DNA from 2 places in the Bacillus sp. 37MA genome. Region 1 is predicted to be linked to the other one. Evidence: predicted binding sites of a transcription regulator. Region 1 holds the regulator's gene; the other holds the start of a gene.

Region 1 (10,344 bases):
TCAACGTTTACTACTTGGTTCTCAATGCAATAATACGCAAATTTTAACAACACAAAAAACCACTCCCTAATTTTTATAGGAAGTGGTTATTGCTATTGATATAAATTATTTACATGACTACTTCTCAAAATGGGGGAAAATAGTTTTTACTATTTTCAAATGCAGGGCTTAAAAGCCTTACATCATGCCGCCCATGCCGCCCATATCAGGCATTGATGGCATACCGCCGCCTTCTTCTGGCTTGTCCGCTACAACTGCTTCAGTTGTTAAGAACATGGCTGCAACAGATGTTGCATTTTGAAGTGCTGAACGTGTTACTTTCGTTGGGTCTACGATACCCGTTTCGATCATGTTTACCCACTCGCCAGTTGCCGCGTTGAAGCCGATACCGAGTTCTTCTCGTTTCAGGCGTTCCACAATAACGGAACCTTCAAGACCTGCATTGTGCGCGATTTGACGAACTGGTTCTTCAAGAGCGCGGAGTACAATTTTCACACCTGTTGCAAAATCGCCTTCGCCTTCTACTTCAGCTACTTTATTGTATACATTCACAAGTGCTGTACCACCACCGGATACGATGCCTTCTTCAACAGCTGCACGTGTTGCATTCAAAGCATCTTCAATGCGAAGTTTGCGCTCTTTTAGTTCTGTTTCTGTTGCCGCTCCAACTTTGATGACAGCAACACCGCCAGCAAGTTTCGCTAGACGCTCTTGCAATTTTTCGCGATCGAATTCAGACGTTGTATCTTCAAGCTGCGCACGGATTTGGCTTACGCGGCCTTGAATGTTTTGAGACTCGCCCGCACCTTCAACGATTGTTGTGTTTTCTTTCGATACTACAACTTTCGATGCACGGCCAAGTTGTGTAATATCCGTTGATTTCAAGTCAAGACCAAGCTCTTCTGTAATGACTTCAGCACCAGTTAAAATCGCAATGTCTTCAAGCATCGCTTTACGACGGTCACCGAATCCAGGTGCTTTAACTGCTACTGCGTTAAATGTACCGCGTAGTTTATTGACAACAAGTGTTGCCAGCGCTTCGCCTTCTACATCTTCGGAAATAAGAAGAAGCGGTTTGCTTTGTTGAACAACTTGCTCAAGAACAGGAAGAATTTCTTGAATGCTTGCAATTTTTTTGTCTGTGATTAAGATATATGGGTTTTCAAGCACTGCTTCCATTTTATCTGAATCAGTAATCATGTAAGGAGAAGCATAACCGCGGTCAAATTGCATACCTTCTACAACATCAAGCTCCGTCGTGAAGCCTTTTGACTCTTCGATTGTAATAACACCGTCATTTCCAACGCGCTCCATTGCCTCAGCAATAAGTTGTCCCACTTCTTCATCGCCAGAAGAAATCGCTGCAACTTGAGCAATCGACTCTTTTCCTTCGATTGGTTTTGAAATGACTTTTAGTGATTCAAGCGCTGTTGCGACTGCTTTGTCCATTCCTTTACGAATGCCGACAGGGTTTGCACCAGCTGTTACGTTTTTCAAACCTTCACGGATCATCGCTTGCGCAAGAACCGTTGCAGTCGTTGTACCGTCACCAGCAACATCATTTGTTTTGCTTGCTACTTCTGCAACCAATTTTGCACCCATATTTTCGAATGCATCTTCAAGTTCGATTTCTTTTGCGATTGTTACACCGTCATTTGTAATAAGCGGCGAACCGAATTTTTTCTCAAGAACGACGTTACGTCCTTTTGGTCCAAGCGTTACTTTAACTGCATCTGCAAGCTTGTCTACACCAGCAAGCATCGCGCGGCGTGCATCTTCACTAAATTTAATATCTTTAGCCATTTTAAAGTGCCTCCTCTAAATTTTATATTTATATGTTTTTATGTGTAATGATTAGCCGATAACAGCTAAAATATCGTTTTCGCGCAACAATAAATATTCCACGCCTTCGTATTTTACTTCTGTACCTGCGTATTTTGAGAAGATGATGCGATCGCCTTCAGCTACTTCAAGTGCTACACGCTCGCCGCTTTCTAGAACACGTCCTGTTCCAACTGCCACAACTTTGCCTTCCTGCGGTTTTTCTTTCGCAGAATCAGGAAGTACAATTCCGCTGGCCGTTTTTTCTTCAGATTCTACTAGTTCGATTACTACGCGGTCACCTAGTGGTTTTAACAAGTGAAACCCTCCTCAAAAAATAGATAATTAAATTTTATTAGCACTCTACTCAGACGAGTGCTAACACAACTATTATAATAAATGAAATTGGCTTTCTTTTGCAAGTGTAAAGCAAAAAAATTTTCAAACAGAGCGAGACTGCTTATTTGAAGGGCTCCATCTTTATTAGTACAATGAATAGTAAGTGAATCGAATAAAGGAGTTTTTATGTGAAAAAAGAATATGGGTTTATTTTAATTACGTACATTTTAATGCAATTTTCCGGTTATATTGGTATTCCTCTTCTTTTTAAGTTCGGTGTTTCGACCGGCGTGGAACAGAATGAGATGGAGATGCTGGCTATAGGTTATTGGACAGTGATTAGTTTCGCCCTTGCGACAGTCATCATTCTACTTATTTTGCGAAAATCTGCGTATGTAAATAAAATTGAAAACCAGATATCACTATCTACTGGAAAATTAATTTTCTGGTCAATCACCGGCGTTTTTCTAGCGTTTTCTGCGCAATATGCGGCGATCATCATTGAAACAGCGCTCGGTATTGGGCAAGGCTCTGAAAATACGCAAGACATTATTCAACTCGTTGAATGGGTTCCGCTTACAATGCTGTCCGTCGCCCTATTCGGTCCGATTTTGGAAGAAATCGTGTTCCGGAAAATTTTATTCGGCTCATTATATGAACGGATTCCTTTTTTCTTCGCCGCACTCATTAGTGCATTTATATTCTCTATTGCACACAGAGAATTAGAGCATTTTTTATTATATGCGGCAATGGGATTTACATTCGCATTTCTTTACGTAAAAACAAAGAGATTAATCGTACCTATTGTGGCGCATGTATCAATGAACTCAATCGTTGTACTGATGCAGTACGTATTTGCGGATGATATTGAAAAAATGATCAAGAAAGCTGAACAAGCGCAACAATTTATTTTGTGGTTTTCGTAAGGAGGTATAATGATGAGACAGTCACCACTAGCTGCAGGGATTTTTTATAATATACTCGGCGGATTTTTCGTGTTTCTAGCCGTACAGGACGTAAATGTGAATGGCTTCAGGTTTTTCAACTATGTGCTTATTTTGCTGGCGACATTCGATATCGGCACTGGTCTCCGGTTAATGTTGATTCACTTCAAAGTAAAAAACAGCCAGAATTAATAAAATCCGCCCAGTTTATTGGGCGGATTCTTCTTGTTCAAGTGTAGCACGGGCTTCTGCCTGCTGCACTTTTTTATAGCCAATTTTCGAAACAAAAATACTCACTTCATATAAAAGAAATAATGGAACACTCACCATCATATGTGAAATGATATCCGGTGGAGTAATGAGTGCCGCAATGACGAGTAAGACAAAATACGCATAGCGGCGAATCTGACTTAAAAATTGTGGCGTGATAATGCCTAACCGTGTCAAAAACAGCGTCACAACTGGAAGCTGAAATAAAAACCCAAATGGAATCGTCGTCTGAAATAAAAATTGGAAATATTCATTAATGCCAATGACCTGTTCAATATTCAAATCGCCGGACAGTTTCATCATAAAATGAATAATGTACGGAAATAAAATGAAATATGAAAAAGCGAGTCCCCCTAAAAACAGAAGAACCGATGCGGGGATGTAACTAAGCGTCGCTCTCCGCTCTTTCTCATGCAGACCGGGACTGACAAATGCCCACAATTGATACAAAATGACTGGCGATGTCAAAATAATCCCTATTACAAACGCCATTTGAAAATAAATCTTTAGCGGATCAGTTACCCGAAATGCGTTCATCGACAGCGCCGCCGCTTCATCTGCATGCTGCAAATAGTGGATGATTGGCTTTGCAAGAAAAAGCCCTCCAATGGCAGCAATGAAAAAGAAAACGACGACAATCATAAGCCGTTTCCTGAATTCTTCCAGGTGTTCATATATCGTCATGTCTTGTAGACTCATTTATCATTCATCCTAACATCACTTGGACTCTTTCTTGTCCTCTTTTCGATCATCATCATCCGTTAATCCTTTTGTTGAACTTTTAAATTCTCTCAATGTATCACCGGCTGCTCGTCCGAGTTCCGGAAGCTTTTTCGGTCCAAAAATAAGCAATGCTACAGCGCCAATTACGACCATGCTGCCAACACCTATCATTGGCACACACCTCCCTTTTCCTTCATCATAACTGATTTACCCGTTAAATACTATGATCATTTTTCGACAGATTGATCCGGATAATTTTTCAAGAAGTACACGAGCGACTGCAATTCAATCGCCAAATCAATATGATGAACGCGAATAGCTGAAGGCACGTTTAACCGTGCCGGTGTAAAATTCAAAATCCCTTTTATATTTGCCTGGACTAAACGATCCGTAATGGATTGTGCTGCAGACTGTGGAATCGTTAAAATCGCTACCGGCACTTTCAGTTGGGCTAAAGTTTCTTCCAACTCATCCATATGATAAATAGGTACCTCTCCAATAGTTGTCCCGACTTTGCTCTCTTCCACATCAAATGCAACTAGGATCTTCGTGTTATTATTTTTCAAAAAATTATAATTTAAAAATGCCGTCCCTAAATTCCCAACACCGATCAACGCAACATTTGTCAATTCGTCCTGATCGAGCGTTTTGCGAAAAAAGGATAGCAAATAGCTCACATTGTAGCCATATCCTTTTTTGCCAAGCGCACCGAAATAAGAAAAGTCTCTCCGGATCGTAGCCGAATCTACTTTTACTGCTTCACTCAATTCTGCCGATGATACACGCTGCTTGCCTGACGAATGCAAATTTTGAATAAATCGGTAATACAAAGGCAGTCGCTTCGCTGTTGCTTGTGGAATTTTCACCGAATCGCTGTTCATTTTTATCCCCCTTACATGATGCCGCTTCCACATTTCATTTTTTCTTATAGTATAATCATAAATCTTTGTCACCTTTTTCACAAGAACTGCTTCTTTTCCATTGCTCGCTTACTCTTCCTCGAGTAAAGTGAAGGTGAGGTGAAAAACATGATACTTCTTCAAGTACAGCAGCTCTCGAAATATTTTGGAGCTGAACTTATTTTATCGAATATTAAGCTTGAGGTGCAGTCAGGCGATCGGATCGCACTTGTCGGCCGAAATGGTGCGGGCAAATCAACGCTCTTAAAAATCATTGCTGGACAGCTTTCACATGAGTCTGGTGCGATTATAAAACCGAAAGACGTCACCATTGGATATTTGGCGCAAGATACCGGTCTTGAATCGAACCTTTCCATCTGGGATGAAATGAATAGCGTTTTCGACAATCTTCGGGAAATGGAGCAGCAATTGCGAGGTCTCGAAGCGGATATGGCCAATCCAGATGTATATGATGATCCAAAGCTGTACGAGCAGGTGATGACCTCTTACGACCAACTTCAAAATGAGTTTAAAGAAGCTGGCGGTTATCAATATGAAGCAGATTTACGCTCCGTTTTACATGGGTTTAACTTTCAAGATTATGATTACGATACACTTATTTCCACATTAAGCGGTGGACAAAAGACGCGTCTTGCTCTTGCAAAGTTACTGTTAGCAAAACCTAGTATTTTAATTCTTGATGAACCGACGAACCATCTTGATATTGATACGCTTTCCTGGCTCGAACATTACTTACAAGGATACGCCGGCGCAATTTTAATTGTCTCTCATGATCGCTACTTCCTTGATAAGACTGTTAATCAAGTATACGAGATGTCTCGAAACAAAATTCGCAAATACACTGGCAACTACAGTAAATATTTAATTCAAAAAGCTGATCAATACGAGCGGGAAATGAAACAATTTGAAAAACAGCAGGAAGAAACCGCAAAGCTTGAAGCATTTATTCAGCGCAATATCGCCCGTGCTTCTACCACAAAACGGGCGCAAAGCAGACGAAAACAACTTGACCGGATGGACATGATCAAAAGACCAGGTGGTAATGAAAAGCCACCAAGTATGTTGTTTGATATCGACCGGCAAAGCGGCAATGAAGTATTGAAAATTGACAGTGTGTCTATTGGCTATGACGAACAGACAATTGTTTCTGATCTGTCATTTGATGTATTCAGAGGCGAAAGCATCGCGCTCGTCGGTCCAAACGGTGCTGGCAAATCGACTTTGCTGAAATCGATCACCCGTGCATTACCGCTTCTAGCCGGTGAGATCCGACAGGGGGCTGGTGTCGAAATCGGTTATTATGACCAAGAACAGTCTCATTTAAACCGGTCAAAAACGGTACTAGCTGAACTGTGGGACGAGTATCCTGGTACTCAAGAAAAGGATATACGAACGATTCTTGGTACCTTTCTTTTTTCAGGTGATGATGTGTTAAAACCTGTTGCAGCACTGAGTGGTGGTGAAAAAGCCCGTCTTGCACTCGCTAAATTGACGATGCAAAAAGCAAATTTACTTATACTTGATGAGCCGACAAACCATCTTGATCTCGACAGTAAAGAAGTGCTTGAAAATGCATTAATCGATTATCCTGGTACCCTCTTATTCGTCTCTCATGACCGTTATTTTATTAATCGAATCGCCACACAAGTAGTGGAACTTGATAAAACAAAAACAGGTGTCACCGTCTATCTCGGAGATTACGACTATTATGTAGAAAAGAAAAATGAACAGGAAGAACTGGCTGCTCTCGAAACAGTAAATACGATTTCAACCATAGCAAAACCGGCAGCTGCTGATTCGTATAAAACCGATAAAGAGCAGCGAAAACGGGATCGTCAGCGTCTTCGCCGAATTGAAGAAATCGAATCAGAAATTGCTGGCCATGAGGGAATTATAACAGAAGTAGAAGGGTTGCTCTGCCTACCTGAAATATACGAAGATCATTCAAAATCACTGGAATTGCAGCAACAATTGGAACAAGCAAACAGTGCTATTGAATTACTAATGGAAGAATGGGAATCATTGCAGGAAGAATAAACAAAGCACGATGCTATCCACAGCATCGTGTTTTTTTATCCCCATTTCTATTTTATTAAAAAGCTTTTAAAAAAGCTTTCCACAGGACTTATCCACATTGTCCACAGAAATTAACTATTTTTGTCCACATTATCCACAATAAAAAAGACAGGCATCTGCCCGTCTGTTAAAATTCCTCAATATCTAATCCCGGATGACCGTTCATATCCAGCCCATCCCGTTTTCCCTGTTCAAACAAAATAGTCCCTGCCGCTGCAATCATCGCTGCATTATCCGTACAAAGCGATATAGGCGGAATCATGATATCAATGTTCTCTATTTCGCCAAATGCATTCTCAAGTGACGCACGAAGCCCTTTATTAGCCGCCACACCACCAGCTAATAATACTTGCTTCACATCATATTCTTTCGCTGCTCGTACTGTTTTTTCTGTCAGCACGTCCACGACACTCGCTTGAAAACTCGCAGCCAAGTTTTCCGGATTAATCTCCTCACCGCGCTGCTCCGCATTATGAACCGTATTAATAACCGCTGATTTCAATCCGCTAAAACTGAAATCGTATGATCCTTCTTCTAGACGAATGCGCGGCAATGAGTACGTATCCTGTCCTTCAGCTGCCAGCCGATCAATGTGTGGGCCGCCCGGATAAGGTAAACTCAATGTACGGGCTACTTTGTCATACGCCTCGCCAGCTGCATCATCACGCGTCTCGCCGATCACTTCAAATGAGCCATGTTCTTTCATATAGACAAGTTCCGTATGTCCGCCAGAAACAACGAGTGACATAAGCGGGAACGACATCTCCTGAACTAACCGGTTCGCATAAATGTGCCCTGCAATATGATGAACACCAATGAGCGGCAGATCATGTGCAAACGCAATCGCTTTCGCTGCATTGACACCGACTAAAAGTGCCCCGACAAGACCCGGTCCCTTTGTTACTGCAATAGCATCCATGTCCTGAAATGTTAAGCCTGCCCGCTCCAGTGTTTCCTCAAACACGGCAATAATTTGTTCTACGTGATGACGCGATGCAATTTCCGGTACGACGCCACCGAATCGTTTATGGCTTTCAATTTGTGATGAAACGACATTTGCGATAATGTCCGTTCCATTTTTAATAACTGCGGCTGCTGTCTCATCACAGCTCGTCTCAATTCCAAATATAAATATATCTTTTTTCATCATAAATTCACCCACATCACTAAAGCATCTTCTAAATCATCGGTATAATACTGCTTCCGGATTCCACCCGGCTGCAACCCGAATTTTTCATAAAGCGACCGTGCTGGTGTATTACTCACTCTCACTTCTAAAGAAAGTACTTTCCCCCCATGAAGCCTCGCCTCATTGATCACAAAACCGAGCAATTTTTCACCATAATGATTGCCACGATATTCGGGCAAAATCGCAATATTTGTCACCTGTACTTGGTCATATACAATCCACATACCGCAGTAGCCAATCACTTTGCCCTCGATTTCAGCTACATGGTAAAGAGCAAAACTATTTGAGGTAATTTCTCGTTCTAATGCTTCTCTTGACCATGGAACTGTAAAACTAACCAATTCTACTTCATATACTGCAGAAACATCATCCAAAGTCATCTTCCGCACAAAAAACTCACTCATCAGACTTCTCCTTCTTTTCATTCGCTTTACGCCAATTCGCCTCTGCCTCAGCTAGTCGTGCATAGTTCGGCACAACTTGAGACGGATCTTGCTCCATTCCTGATGCAAGTGAAAGAAGAGCAGCAGGACGTGTATATGGAACCGATTTCCCCGCAAATGCTGCAGCACTGCCCATTATCTCTGCTATGACCTGCTCATGTATAATGCTTTCCTGTCCAACAAATAAAACAGGCTCCCCAATCTTAAGAAGCTCCTGACACCAGTCCACAACAGGAACATTCTGATCTTCTTTCACCGATTTCACTAACCCGTTCGACAACCGATACAGTCCCGTGAACACCTGTCCTCTACGTGCATCAAACATTGGGCAAACAAGACCTTCAATTAATGGAGCAGACGCTGCAAGAGACGCCAGCCCAGATACAGCCGTAATAGGAATATGTAACGTCCATGCTAATGTTTTCGCAATCGTGACGCCGATTCGTACACCTGTATAAGAACCCGGTCCATTCGCTACCACAATTTTGTTCAAATCAACTGGTTTCATATCCACCTCACTCATGAGCGCTTCAATGGCCGGCATCACCCTGATCGAGTGATTTTTTTTCACATTTGTTACCTGCTCCGCAAGTATGACATCACCATCAGACAAACCGATCGACAATGTATATGTAGACGTATCAATTGCTAGTATTTTCAAAATCAATCACCTTCTCACTTATTCGATCGTAACGATCACCTTCTATAGTTAAAACTATTTCTCGCTGACCATCAACTCCTGTATGATAAATATTAATTTTTATATATTCATCCGGCAGTTGTCCTTCAATTAAATGTGCCCATTCCACAATCGAAATACCTTCCCCATAAAAGTATTCGTCAAAACCAAGATCTTCTTCTGAATCTGGACCAAGCCGATACACATCCATATGATACAACGGATACTTTCCTTTATATTCTTTAACAATTGTAAATGTTGGGCTATTGACGTTTTTTTTCACGCCTAAAGCAGCCGCAATTCCTTGAGTAAATGTTGTTTTCCCTGCGCCTAGATCTCCTTCAAGCAAGACCACATCACCAGGTACAAGCAACGCAGCAATATGCGCAGCAAAATTTTTCATTTCTTCTGTATTATCAATGATGAATTTATAAGAAGATGTCACAAATATTTACCTTCTTTCCTCGAAAAAAAACCTTAGGATATATGATCCTAAGGTTTCCTATTTTATTATATCGAATATGTTTGAATAAAAAAAGAATTCTTCTTAATAAAAATGGCGGTCCGGACGGGACTCGAACCCGCGACCTCCTGCGTGACAGGCAGGCATTCTAACCAACTGAACTACCGGACCGAGATTGCGGGGGCAGGATTTGAACCTGCGACCTTCGGGTTATGAGCCCGACGAGCTACCGAACTGCTCCACCCCGCGACGATAAAAAATTTCATGAATATCTAAGCTATAGTGCCCCAAATCGGCAATTATAAACTATCAAGACTATGCGGATAAAGAATATCACTTCAGCTTTGCCAGGCGGCGTCCTGCTCTCACAGGGGGAAACCCCCAACTACCATCGGCGCTGAAGAGCTTAACTGCCGTGTTCGGGATGGGAACGGGTGTGACCTCTTCGCTAATGCCACCTGACTATGAAGTTCGAAA
Region 2 (7,516 bases), 190 kb from region 1:
AGTGTCTCTGAAAAATAAGGGCTTGACATGACTAACCCCCTCACAGGTTTTATCCCTTTTTTTTAAAATTGAGAAAAGCCACTTTAAATGAATTTGAAACAATTCCTTGTCTCTCACCCTAATTCAAAAGTGGCGATGCTGGTCACACTGTCTGTCTCTGACGATAATTACTCGCTTTTATTTTTCTTTTTACTCTCTTTTTTTTCTTCGTGTTCTTTTTTATCTTCTTCTTCACAATCTTCAACTTTCAGATCATAACTAATATTGCGAATATGGAACATGGCGATGCGAATGACTTCTTCGTTCGCAACCACTGTAATATACTCATCTTGCACATCATCCAGCACGCCTTCATATTTCTCGTGACCGCCACGATTAACTGTAACCCAGTGATATTTTAAATCGCACAGTACATCTTTAAAACAATTGCTCCGGATATACTCGAAATCTTCAGGTGCATAGAGGTTGAAATTGAGACCCTTTTTCAAGTTATTCGTTAAACTTTTGACGTGGTGGCCTTTATAATAAAGAACACCGTCTTCTTTAGTGAGTAGCACAAAGTAATCTTCCTCTACTGCCAGCAATTGTCCAACTCTGGAATCATGACCGCCACGGTTTACCTTTACAGCTTTGCCAACTAAAGAACATAGTATTTCTTTATCCATTCATCCTTCTCCTCCTGTTTAGAAAGTCTATGTAATTATATGCGGGAAGCAAGATGTTGTACTGCTTCATTCGCCCAGTTGGAGATATTGTCCAAATAAAAAACCTAGGAACCCGTAAAACAAGTTCCTGATTGAACGTCAATTATAGAGCTAGTAATACCTTGCTGAAGTCAAATAACGACTGGCTTTCTAGTGGTTACTTCCTCAAATGATTTAATTCATTTATACTTATCGTATATCCATCGTCACATTTGAAGACTCTGTCGTTTTATCCGCTTCTTAACTCCACACCCATTTCCATATTTCTTTCGGTGTGGCGTTTTTCCCGTACATGAGAATGCCGATTTTGAATACTTTTCCGGCGAGTTTCATGAACAGCCAAATGCTGATGACAAGAATGGCGAGTGGAATGATAATCTCCGTCCACGGCCATTCCTTAACTAGCGAGAAGCGGATCAACAGTACACCCGGCGATGTAAATGGAATGTATGAACCAATTTGCGCGATGACCAGTGGATATGGTTACTTGTTCTCTTAATAAATGCTCGATTTCTGCCACAAATATCCCTTTTCCTTGCGACGTGCGGCTAAACCTAGCGTGTTCAAGACCTGATATGTTCGCCGTGTCATCATCACGCTCATTTCTAAATCTTTCGTTTGTTGTTCTTTTATCATTCATCTCAAAGGGGATGACGTTTTTCCTCCACTTCCACGCGCGTCGGCATACCGCCTTGTGCACCAAACTTTGTAACAGATAGCGACGCTGCTCGATTAGCGAATTGAAGGCTTTCTTTAAGTTCTTTTCCTTCTGCTAACGCCACCGCAAATGCTGCATTAAATGTATCACCAGCTCCCGTCGAATCAACAGGTTCAACTAGATATGAAGGCACGACTACTTCTTTCTCCCCGTCAAAATAACGGACACCATTTTCCCCTTCTGTAACAAACACCTTATTAGGATAATTATGTATATTGGTAAACAACGCCGCTGCTTCTATTTCATTTGGTGTAATATAGGTCGCTTTCTCAATCACATTCTTTGAAATCGGACGTGCTGGTGCCGGGTTTAATAAAAGCGGTACATCGTTTATCGCGCATAGCTCACTTACATACTCAACGGTTTCTTCTGGAATCTCTTGCTGAATAAGCACAATATTTGATTGACGAATGACATGAATCGCTCGGTCTACAAAAGCCGGTGTGACAAAATTATTCGCTCCTTTCACGACAATAATACTGTTGTCTCCGTTTGCTAGCGTAATGTGTGCTGTTCCCGTTTCCATTTGTGTAACGGCTTCTACATAGTCCGTATGAACACGATTGTTTTTAAAGTTCTCCAATATCGTTTCTCCAAACGCATCCGTACCGATACATCCCACCATGTATACGTCCGCACCAAGCCTAGCGGCAGCTACTGCCTGATTCGCTCCTTTTCCACCGGGCACCGTTTTAAATGACTCGCCAAGTATCGTCTCTCCTTTATTCGGACGTTTTGTCGCTGTTACGACTAGATCCATAGATGAACTGCCGATTACTGTAATCTTCACCATTCTCCTCAACCTCTCTCATCATCTCCCGTACGACAATTACGACGAGTACTTAATATTCATTCCCATTTTCTACGCTTCTTTTCTTTTAGTTTATCATTTTTCAATTATTCCGAAACCTTTTCCATTTTCGCGCGTACTAACACTTGAATATAAAGGAGGATGACAAAATGAACAATCACGAAATTGATTATGAACTTTTTGGCGATGATATGCAGTTTGTTCAGGTAGAGCTCGATCCGAAAGAAACAGTTATCGCTGAAGCAGGCAGCTTAATGATGATGGATGACGGCATTAAAATGGAGACGGTCTTCGGAGACGGATCATCGAGGGGGAGCGGCGGATTGATGGGCAAGCTTTTAGGTGCTGGTAAACGGGTACTGACGGGAGAAAGTTTATTTATGACGACGTTTACGAATGAAGCTCCCGGGAAAAAACATGTCTCATTCGCTTCTCCTTACCCTGGAAAAATCATTCCAATGGATTTAAGTGAAATGAATGGGAAAATTATTTGTCAAAAAGATGCATTTTTAGCCGCAGCAAAAGGCGTTTCTGTTGGCATTGAATTGCAGCGTAAACTCGGTACTGGCTTTTTTGGCGGTGAAGGTTTCATCATGCAAAAATTAGAAGGCGATGGTATGGCATTCGTCCATGCCGGTGGAACAATCTATAAAAAGACGCTTGCGCCGGGCGAATTGATCCGCATCGATACAGGCTGTCTTGTCGCGATGACAGGCGATGTTGATTACAATATTGAATTAGTTGGCGGAGTCAAAACAGCATTATTTGGGGGAGAAGGTCTATTTTTAGCAACATTACGCGGACCCGGAACCGTGTGGGTGCAGTCCCTTCCATTTAGCCGACTCGCCAGCCGTGTTTTTGCTGCAATGCCGCAAAATGGCGGCTCAAAAGGAGAAAGCGGACTTGGAAGTATGTTTGACTTTCTCGGCGGTGACAGAGACTAAATTTTCTTATTGAAATGAGCGTTACTCAGCATTTAGCTGCTTTATTCAGTTTCGGAGCACTTTACTCGGTTTGAAACACCGTTATCTATTTTTAGTTAGAAGGCTATTGCAATCCAATAATCGACGTCCTATAATAAGTTTGTGAATTAATTCACATAAATGAGCCGACTTACTTTTTAAAAATAGAGGAGTGTTTTGAATGATTGATATTAAGGGCAATAAAGTCGTCCTTATCGGTACAGGTGCAGTTGGTTCAAGCTATGCATTTTCTATGCTGAACCAGGGTGTATGCGATGAGCTTGTATTAATTGATTTAAATAAACAAAAATCAATAGGCGATGTAATGGACTTAAATCACGGTGTCCTTTATGCTCCGACTACAACAAAAGTAAGGTTTGGTAAATATACTGATTGCGCTGACGCAGCACTCGTCGTCATTTGTGCCGGTGCGAATCAAAAGCCGGGTGAAACACGTCTTGAGCTTGTCGAAAAAAATATGGTGATCTTTAAAAACATTGTTGGGCAAGTAATGGATTCCGGCTTTGATGGCATTTTCCTCATCGCAACTAATCCGGTTGACATCTTAACATACGCAACATGGAAATTTTCCGGTCTACCGAAAGAGCGTGTAATCGGTTCAGGTACTATTCTCGATACTGCCCGCTTCCGTTATTTGCTTGGCGATTACTTCGGTGTTTCTCCAACAAGTGTCCATGCGTCTATTATCGGTGAACACGGTGATACAGAAGTAGCAGTCTGGAGCAGCGCAAATATTTCTGGTATCCCATTGAAAGATTATGCAGCTCATGACCATACTGAAAATCTAGATGACAAAATGATCGAAATCGCCGTCCAAGTTCGTGATGCAGCGTACAAAATCATTGAAGCAAAAGGCTCTACGTATTACGGGATCGCGATGGGCTTAACACGTATTTCTCGGGCAATCTTGCAAAATCAAGATGTGATTCTAACCGTTTCTGCTCTATTAGAAGGCGAATTCGGTCATGAAAATATCTACATCGGTGTTCCCGCTGTTGTAAACCGTCAAGGTGTGCGTGAAGTCGTCGAAATCCCGTTAAGCGAACGTGAAAAAGAATTATTCGATATTAGTGTAAATACATTGAAAAAAATACAAGAACCATTCTGGATTTGAACAAAAAGAAACGATCTCACAAAGCTGCGAGATCGTTTTTTTATAAAATGTCATACACACGTCCGACCTGTCCATCCTGCAATCGTACTTTAATTCCGTGCGGATGAAAACTTGAATTTGTTAAAATATCTTTCACAATGCCACGTGTTTTTGTACCAGTGCGTTGATCCTTTTTCAATATAATGTTTACTTCAATCCCCGGTTTAATGTCGCTTCTATTTTGTCCATTCATGTTCATTCCTCTTTTCTATGTCGGGCGGACGAGTTCAAATATTTCGCCCAACTTTGAATAATTATTTCCGGCAAGACGGCTGACCGGTGCCAGTTTTGCGGCATTAATCCGTCCTTTTTCATACAAATCTTCACGTATATGATACTGAACAACACGACCAATTAATAAATCACACGATGGACCGTCTCCAAGTGTGGCAACCTGTTCAAGCACACATTCCATCCGGATGTTTGCCTGTCCAATTGCCGGTACACTTACCTTTTCACTTTCCACCGATGTTAAATTCGTTAACTCAAGTTCACTTTCGTTAGCTGGAAGCGGTTTTGCTGTTTCATTAATGTCCTGAATATACGATTCATCTGATATATGCACGACAAATTCTTTTTTCCATGCTGCATTTCGCGCTGTATCTTTCATTTCACCTTTGAATCGCTGTACTGACACAGAGATCATCGGCGGATTCGCAGTCACGATATTAAAATAACTGAACGGCGCGGCATTTAACACACCTGCTTCTGATAACGTCGTCACAAATGCGACCGGTCGGGGAATAATACTGCCCGTTAAAAATTTATAATTTTCTATTTCTGGTAATTGTGATGGGTCAACTGACTTCATCATCGATCACTCCTTTCTCTTATTTTAAAATAAAAAAAATAAAATAGAAAGGAAGCAAAACGATTACTTGATTGTGAATTATATATTAATACTATCTTGACGCCTCTTTTTTCCGTTGTTATGATAGGTCTATTCTATTAAATATGTATTTTATATACTTGTTTATATAAAGCCTAGTAAAGTCATCTGCAAATAGGAGGTTGTTTTGTTGCACCGAGTCATTTTCGCACTCTTTTTATTTTTCGTCCTGCTCATTGTAAAATCACCGATGTTTCGTGGCAGCCGTATTGATGCATCATATGGTGCGATGGTTATGGCAATTGGTATTTTTCTTATCGGTGTCGCACCGCAATTTGACATCCCATTTGTTATTCCAGCTTATCTTGTTGATTTTTCACTTTTTGTCCTCTGGTTATTCCTTATCTTGTCATTTATGAGAGCCGCGTTTAAAGGCGTATTCCGAAAACGATATTTAACGCACCCGGTTCAAAGCTTTGCAGTCGGTACATGGGTTGCCGCTACATCTATTTTATGTCTCGTCCTGTATCATCAATATTCTTTTTTCAAAAATAGTATTTTCATAGTAGCCTTATTAAATACTGGACTATGGGTTTTTTACTTATTTTTATGCATCAAAAGCTATAAAGTGATTTTTTCAGCAAAATACTATGAGCGTGTAAACGGCATCATTTTTCTATCGACTGTCAGCACTCAGTCGCTCATTATCGTCTTTAATACCTTATTTGATCATCCTATTTTACATCATATAAGCCAAGCTGCGGTTTTTGTCGGTCTTACACTTTATTTTATCAATTTTGCTTTAATGATGATTCGCTTGAGGTCTTTCCAGCGGCATCAACTATTAGATGGGTGGAAAAACACAAATTGCATCGTTCATGGTGCAATGTCCATTACTGGTATAGCATCGATTACGTCCGGTACAATCCCAACCAACATCATCTTTCTTATGTGGATCTGGGCCGCTGCTCTCTTTGTTATCATCGAAGGCATCGAGCTTTGGCGATTGGCTGCACGTTTAAATGAATACACGCTTAATGAGGCAATTGGCCGTTACCATGTTTCCCAATGGGCTCGTAACTTCACGTTCGGAACTTTTTATGTCTTTACACTGAATATCGACTTATCTGGATATCACTCGGTCCTTTTGTACATTCAACATATCGTCATTGAATCTGGTGTGCCGGTGCTGATCAGTCTCCTCTTGATTGAAACGTTTCTCTTTTTCAAAGATGCACTGCCTTGGCAAGAAAGTCGGCAGCATGTTATTCAAAAAAGACGTGCTTCATAATTCTTATTGTGCTTATTATTTTCATCATTGTAAGAATATTATTTTATAACCCAACCATTAAAATGCATAAAACAAAAATGGATCATTTTACATTTTCATTTCTGCACTCATTTACTATCGATTCACGTGAAATTTCGAGTCGTTTTCGGTACAATGAAAGAAGAATGGAGAGTGAATGATTGAAAAGGTTATTCCAACTTATATTGTTGCTAGTAGTTGTTTATATTACACGGCCGCTCTGGGACGAATTCGTAGAGCCTTATGTTGATTTATCGTTTATGGATGTGATCGGTGAGCAAGTAGAAACCGTTCGGGAAAGTCCCATTGTAATTGATGCAATCGATACAGTGTCGAGCAAAGTTGAAAGCTGGGTTGGGGTTGGAGCCGAATCTGTTGTACAAGTTGAAAAACCAGCGCTTACGACACCAGATTCACAGACATTTTCTATCTACAATATACAGATTGGAGATGCACGAGCGGACGTTGAGCAAGAAATCGGCACGCCGAAACGTCATTCACAAAATGAATACGGCATAGACTGGTATGCCTATCACGAAAATTATCAAAACTTTTTGATGGTATCCTACGATGAAAATGATCAGGTAAACGGTCTCTACACGAGCCATGATTTAATTTCATCTACTGTTGGTATTGCACTGGACACACCAAAGAAAACCGTTCGAGCGAAATTAGGTGAACCGATGGATAAACTGCGTAAAGGATTAACGTATTATATTTTGAATGAAACGGACGAGTATGATTACTTCCATCTTGATGATAATTACGTGACCGTTTTTTATGACGTTCACGAAAACAACACAGTGACCGCCATTCAAATTATTGATGAAGATCTGGAAACAGCGAAAGGTTCAATGTATGCAGATGAAAGTGCTTCTTTAAAAGAAGGGCTTGAATATCAACTGTTTGATGTGACGAATGCTGCGCGTGTTACGCACGGATTATCAGTATTAACATGGGATGATCACGTAAGAGAGACGGCTCGTGATCACAGTCTTGATATGGCGGA

The links. The regulator Rex, encoded in region 1, represses fermentation and respiration genes when NADH is low (regulators of the CRP and FNR family bind a similar motif). The targets are predictions, from matches to a motif close to TTGTGAAATATTTCACAA.
Region 2: a site for Rex is predicted at 3,317-3,334, ahead of A3M5_RS0118485 (L-lactate dehydrogenase). Genes of this name have one in related genera too.

Annotation. Positions count from the first base shown of each region.
Region 1 is NZ_KB889752.1:3,540,567-3,550,910, reverse strand. It holds gene groL (chaperonin GroEL) at 178-1,803, opposite strand; gene groES (co-chaperone GroES) at 1,855-2,139, opposite strand; gene A3M5_RS0119610 (CPBP family intramembrane glutamic endopeptidase) at 2,349-3,086, shown strand; gene A3M5_RS0119605 (YdiK family protein) at 3,096-3,296, shown strand; gene tatC (twin-arginine translocase subunit TatC) at 3,312-4,073, opposite strand; gene tatAY (sec-independent protein translocase protein TatAY) at 4,092-4,268, opposite strand; gene A3M5_RS0119590 (redox-sensing transcriptional repressor Rex) at 4,325-4,978, opposite strand; gene A3M5_RS0119585 (ABC-F family ATP-binding cassette domain-containing protein) at 5,126-7,054, shown strand; gene tsaD (tRNA (adenosine(37)-N6)-threonylcarbamoyltransferase complex transferase subunit TsaD) at 7,221-8,240, opposite strand; gene rimI (ribosomal protein S18-alanine N-acetyltransferase) at 8,240-8,686, opposite strand; gene tsaB (tRNA (adenosine(37)-N6)-threonylcarbamoyltransferase complex dimerization subunit type 1 TsaB) at 8,679-9,386, opposite strand; gene tsaE (tRNA (adenosine(37)-N6)-threonylcarbamoyltransferase complex ATPase subunit type 1 TsaE) at 9,367-9,849, opposite strand; tRNA gene A3M5_RS0119560 (tRNA-Asp) at 9,962-10,038, opposite strand; tRNA gene A3M5_RS0119555 (tRNA-Met) at 10,043-10,116, opposite strand; rRNA gene rrf (5S ribosomal RNA) at 10,214-10,329, opposite strand.
Region 2 is NZ_KB889752.1:3,354,605-3,362,120, reverse strand. It holds gene A3M5_RS0118515 (DUF2642 domain-containing protein) at 1-29, opposite strand, end outside; gene A3M5_RS0118510 (hypothetical protein) at 168-665, opposite strand; partial or broken gene A3M5_RS0118505 (ABC transporter permease) at 945-1,175, opposite strand; gene rbsK (ribokinase) at 1,346-2,215, opposite strand; gene A3M5_RS0118490 (TIGR00266 family protein) at 2,383-3,177, shown strand; gene A3M5_RS0118485 (L-lactate dehydrogenase) at 3,377-4,330, shown strand; gene A3M5_RS0118480 (YwbE family protein) at 4,371-4,562, opposite strand; gene A3M5_RS0118475 (flavin reductase family protein) at 4,578-5,180, opposite strand; gene A3M5_RS0118470 (SLAC1 family transporter) at 5,389-6,489, shown strand; gene A3M5_RS0118465 (CAP domain-containing protein) at 6,669-7,516, shown strand, end outside.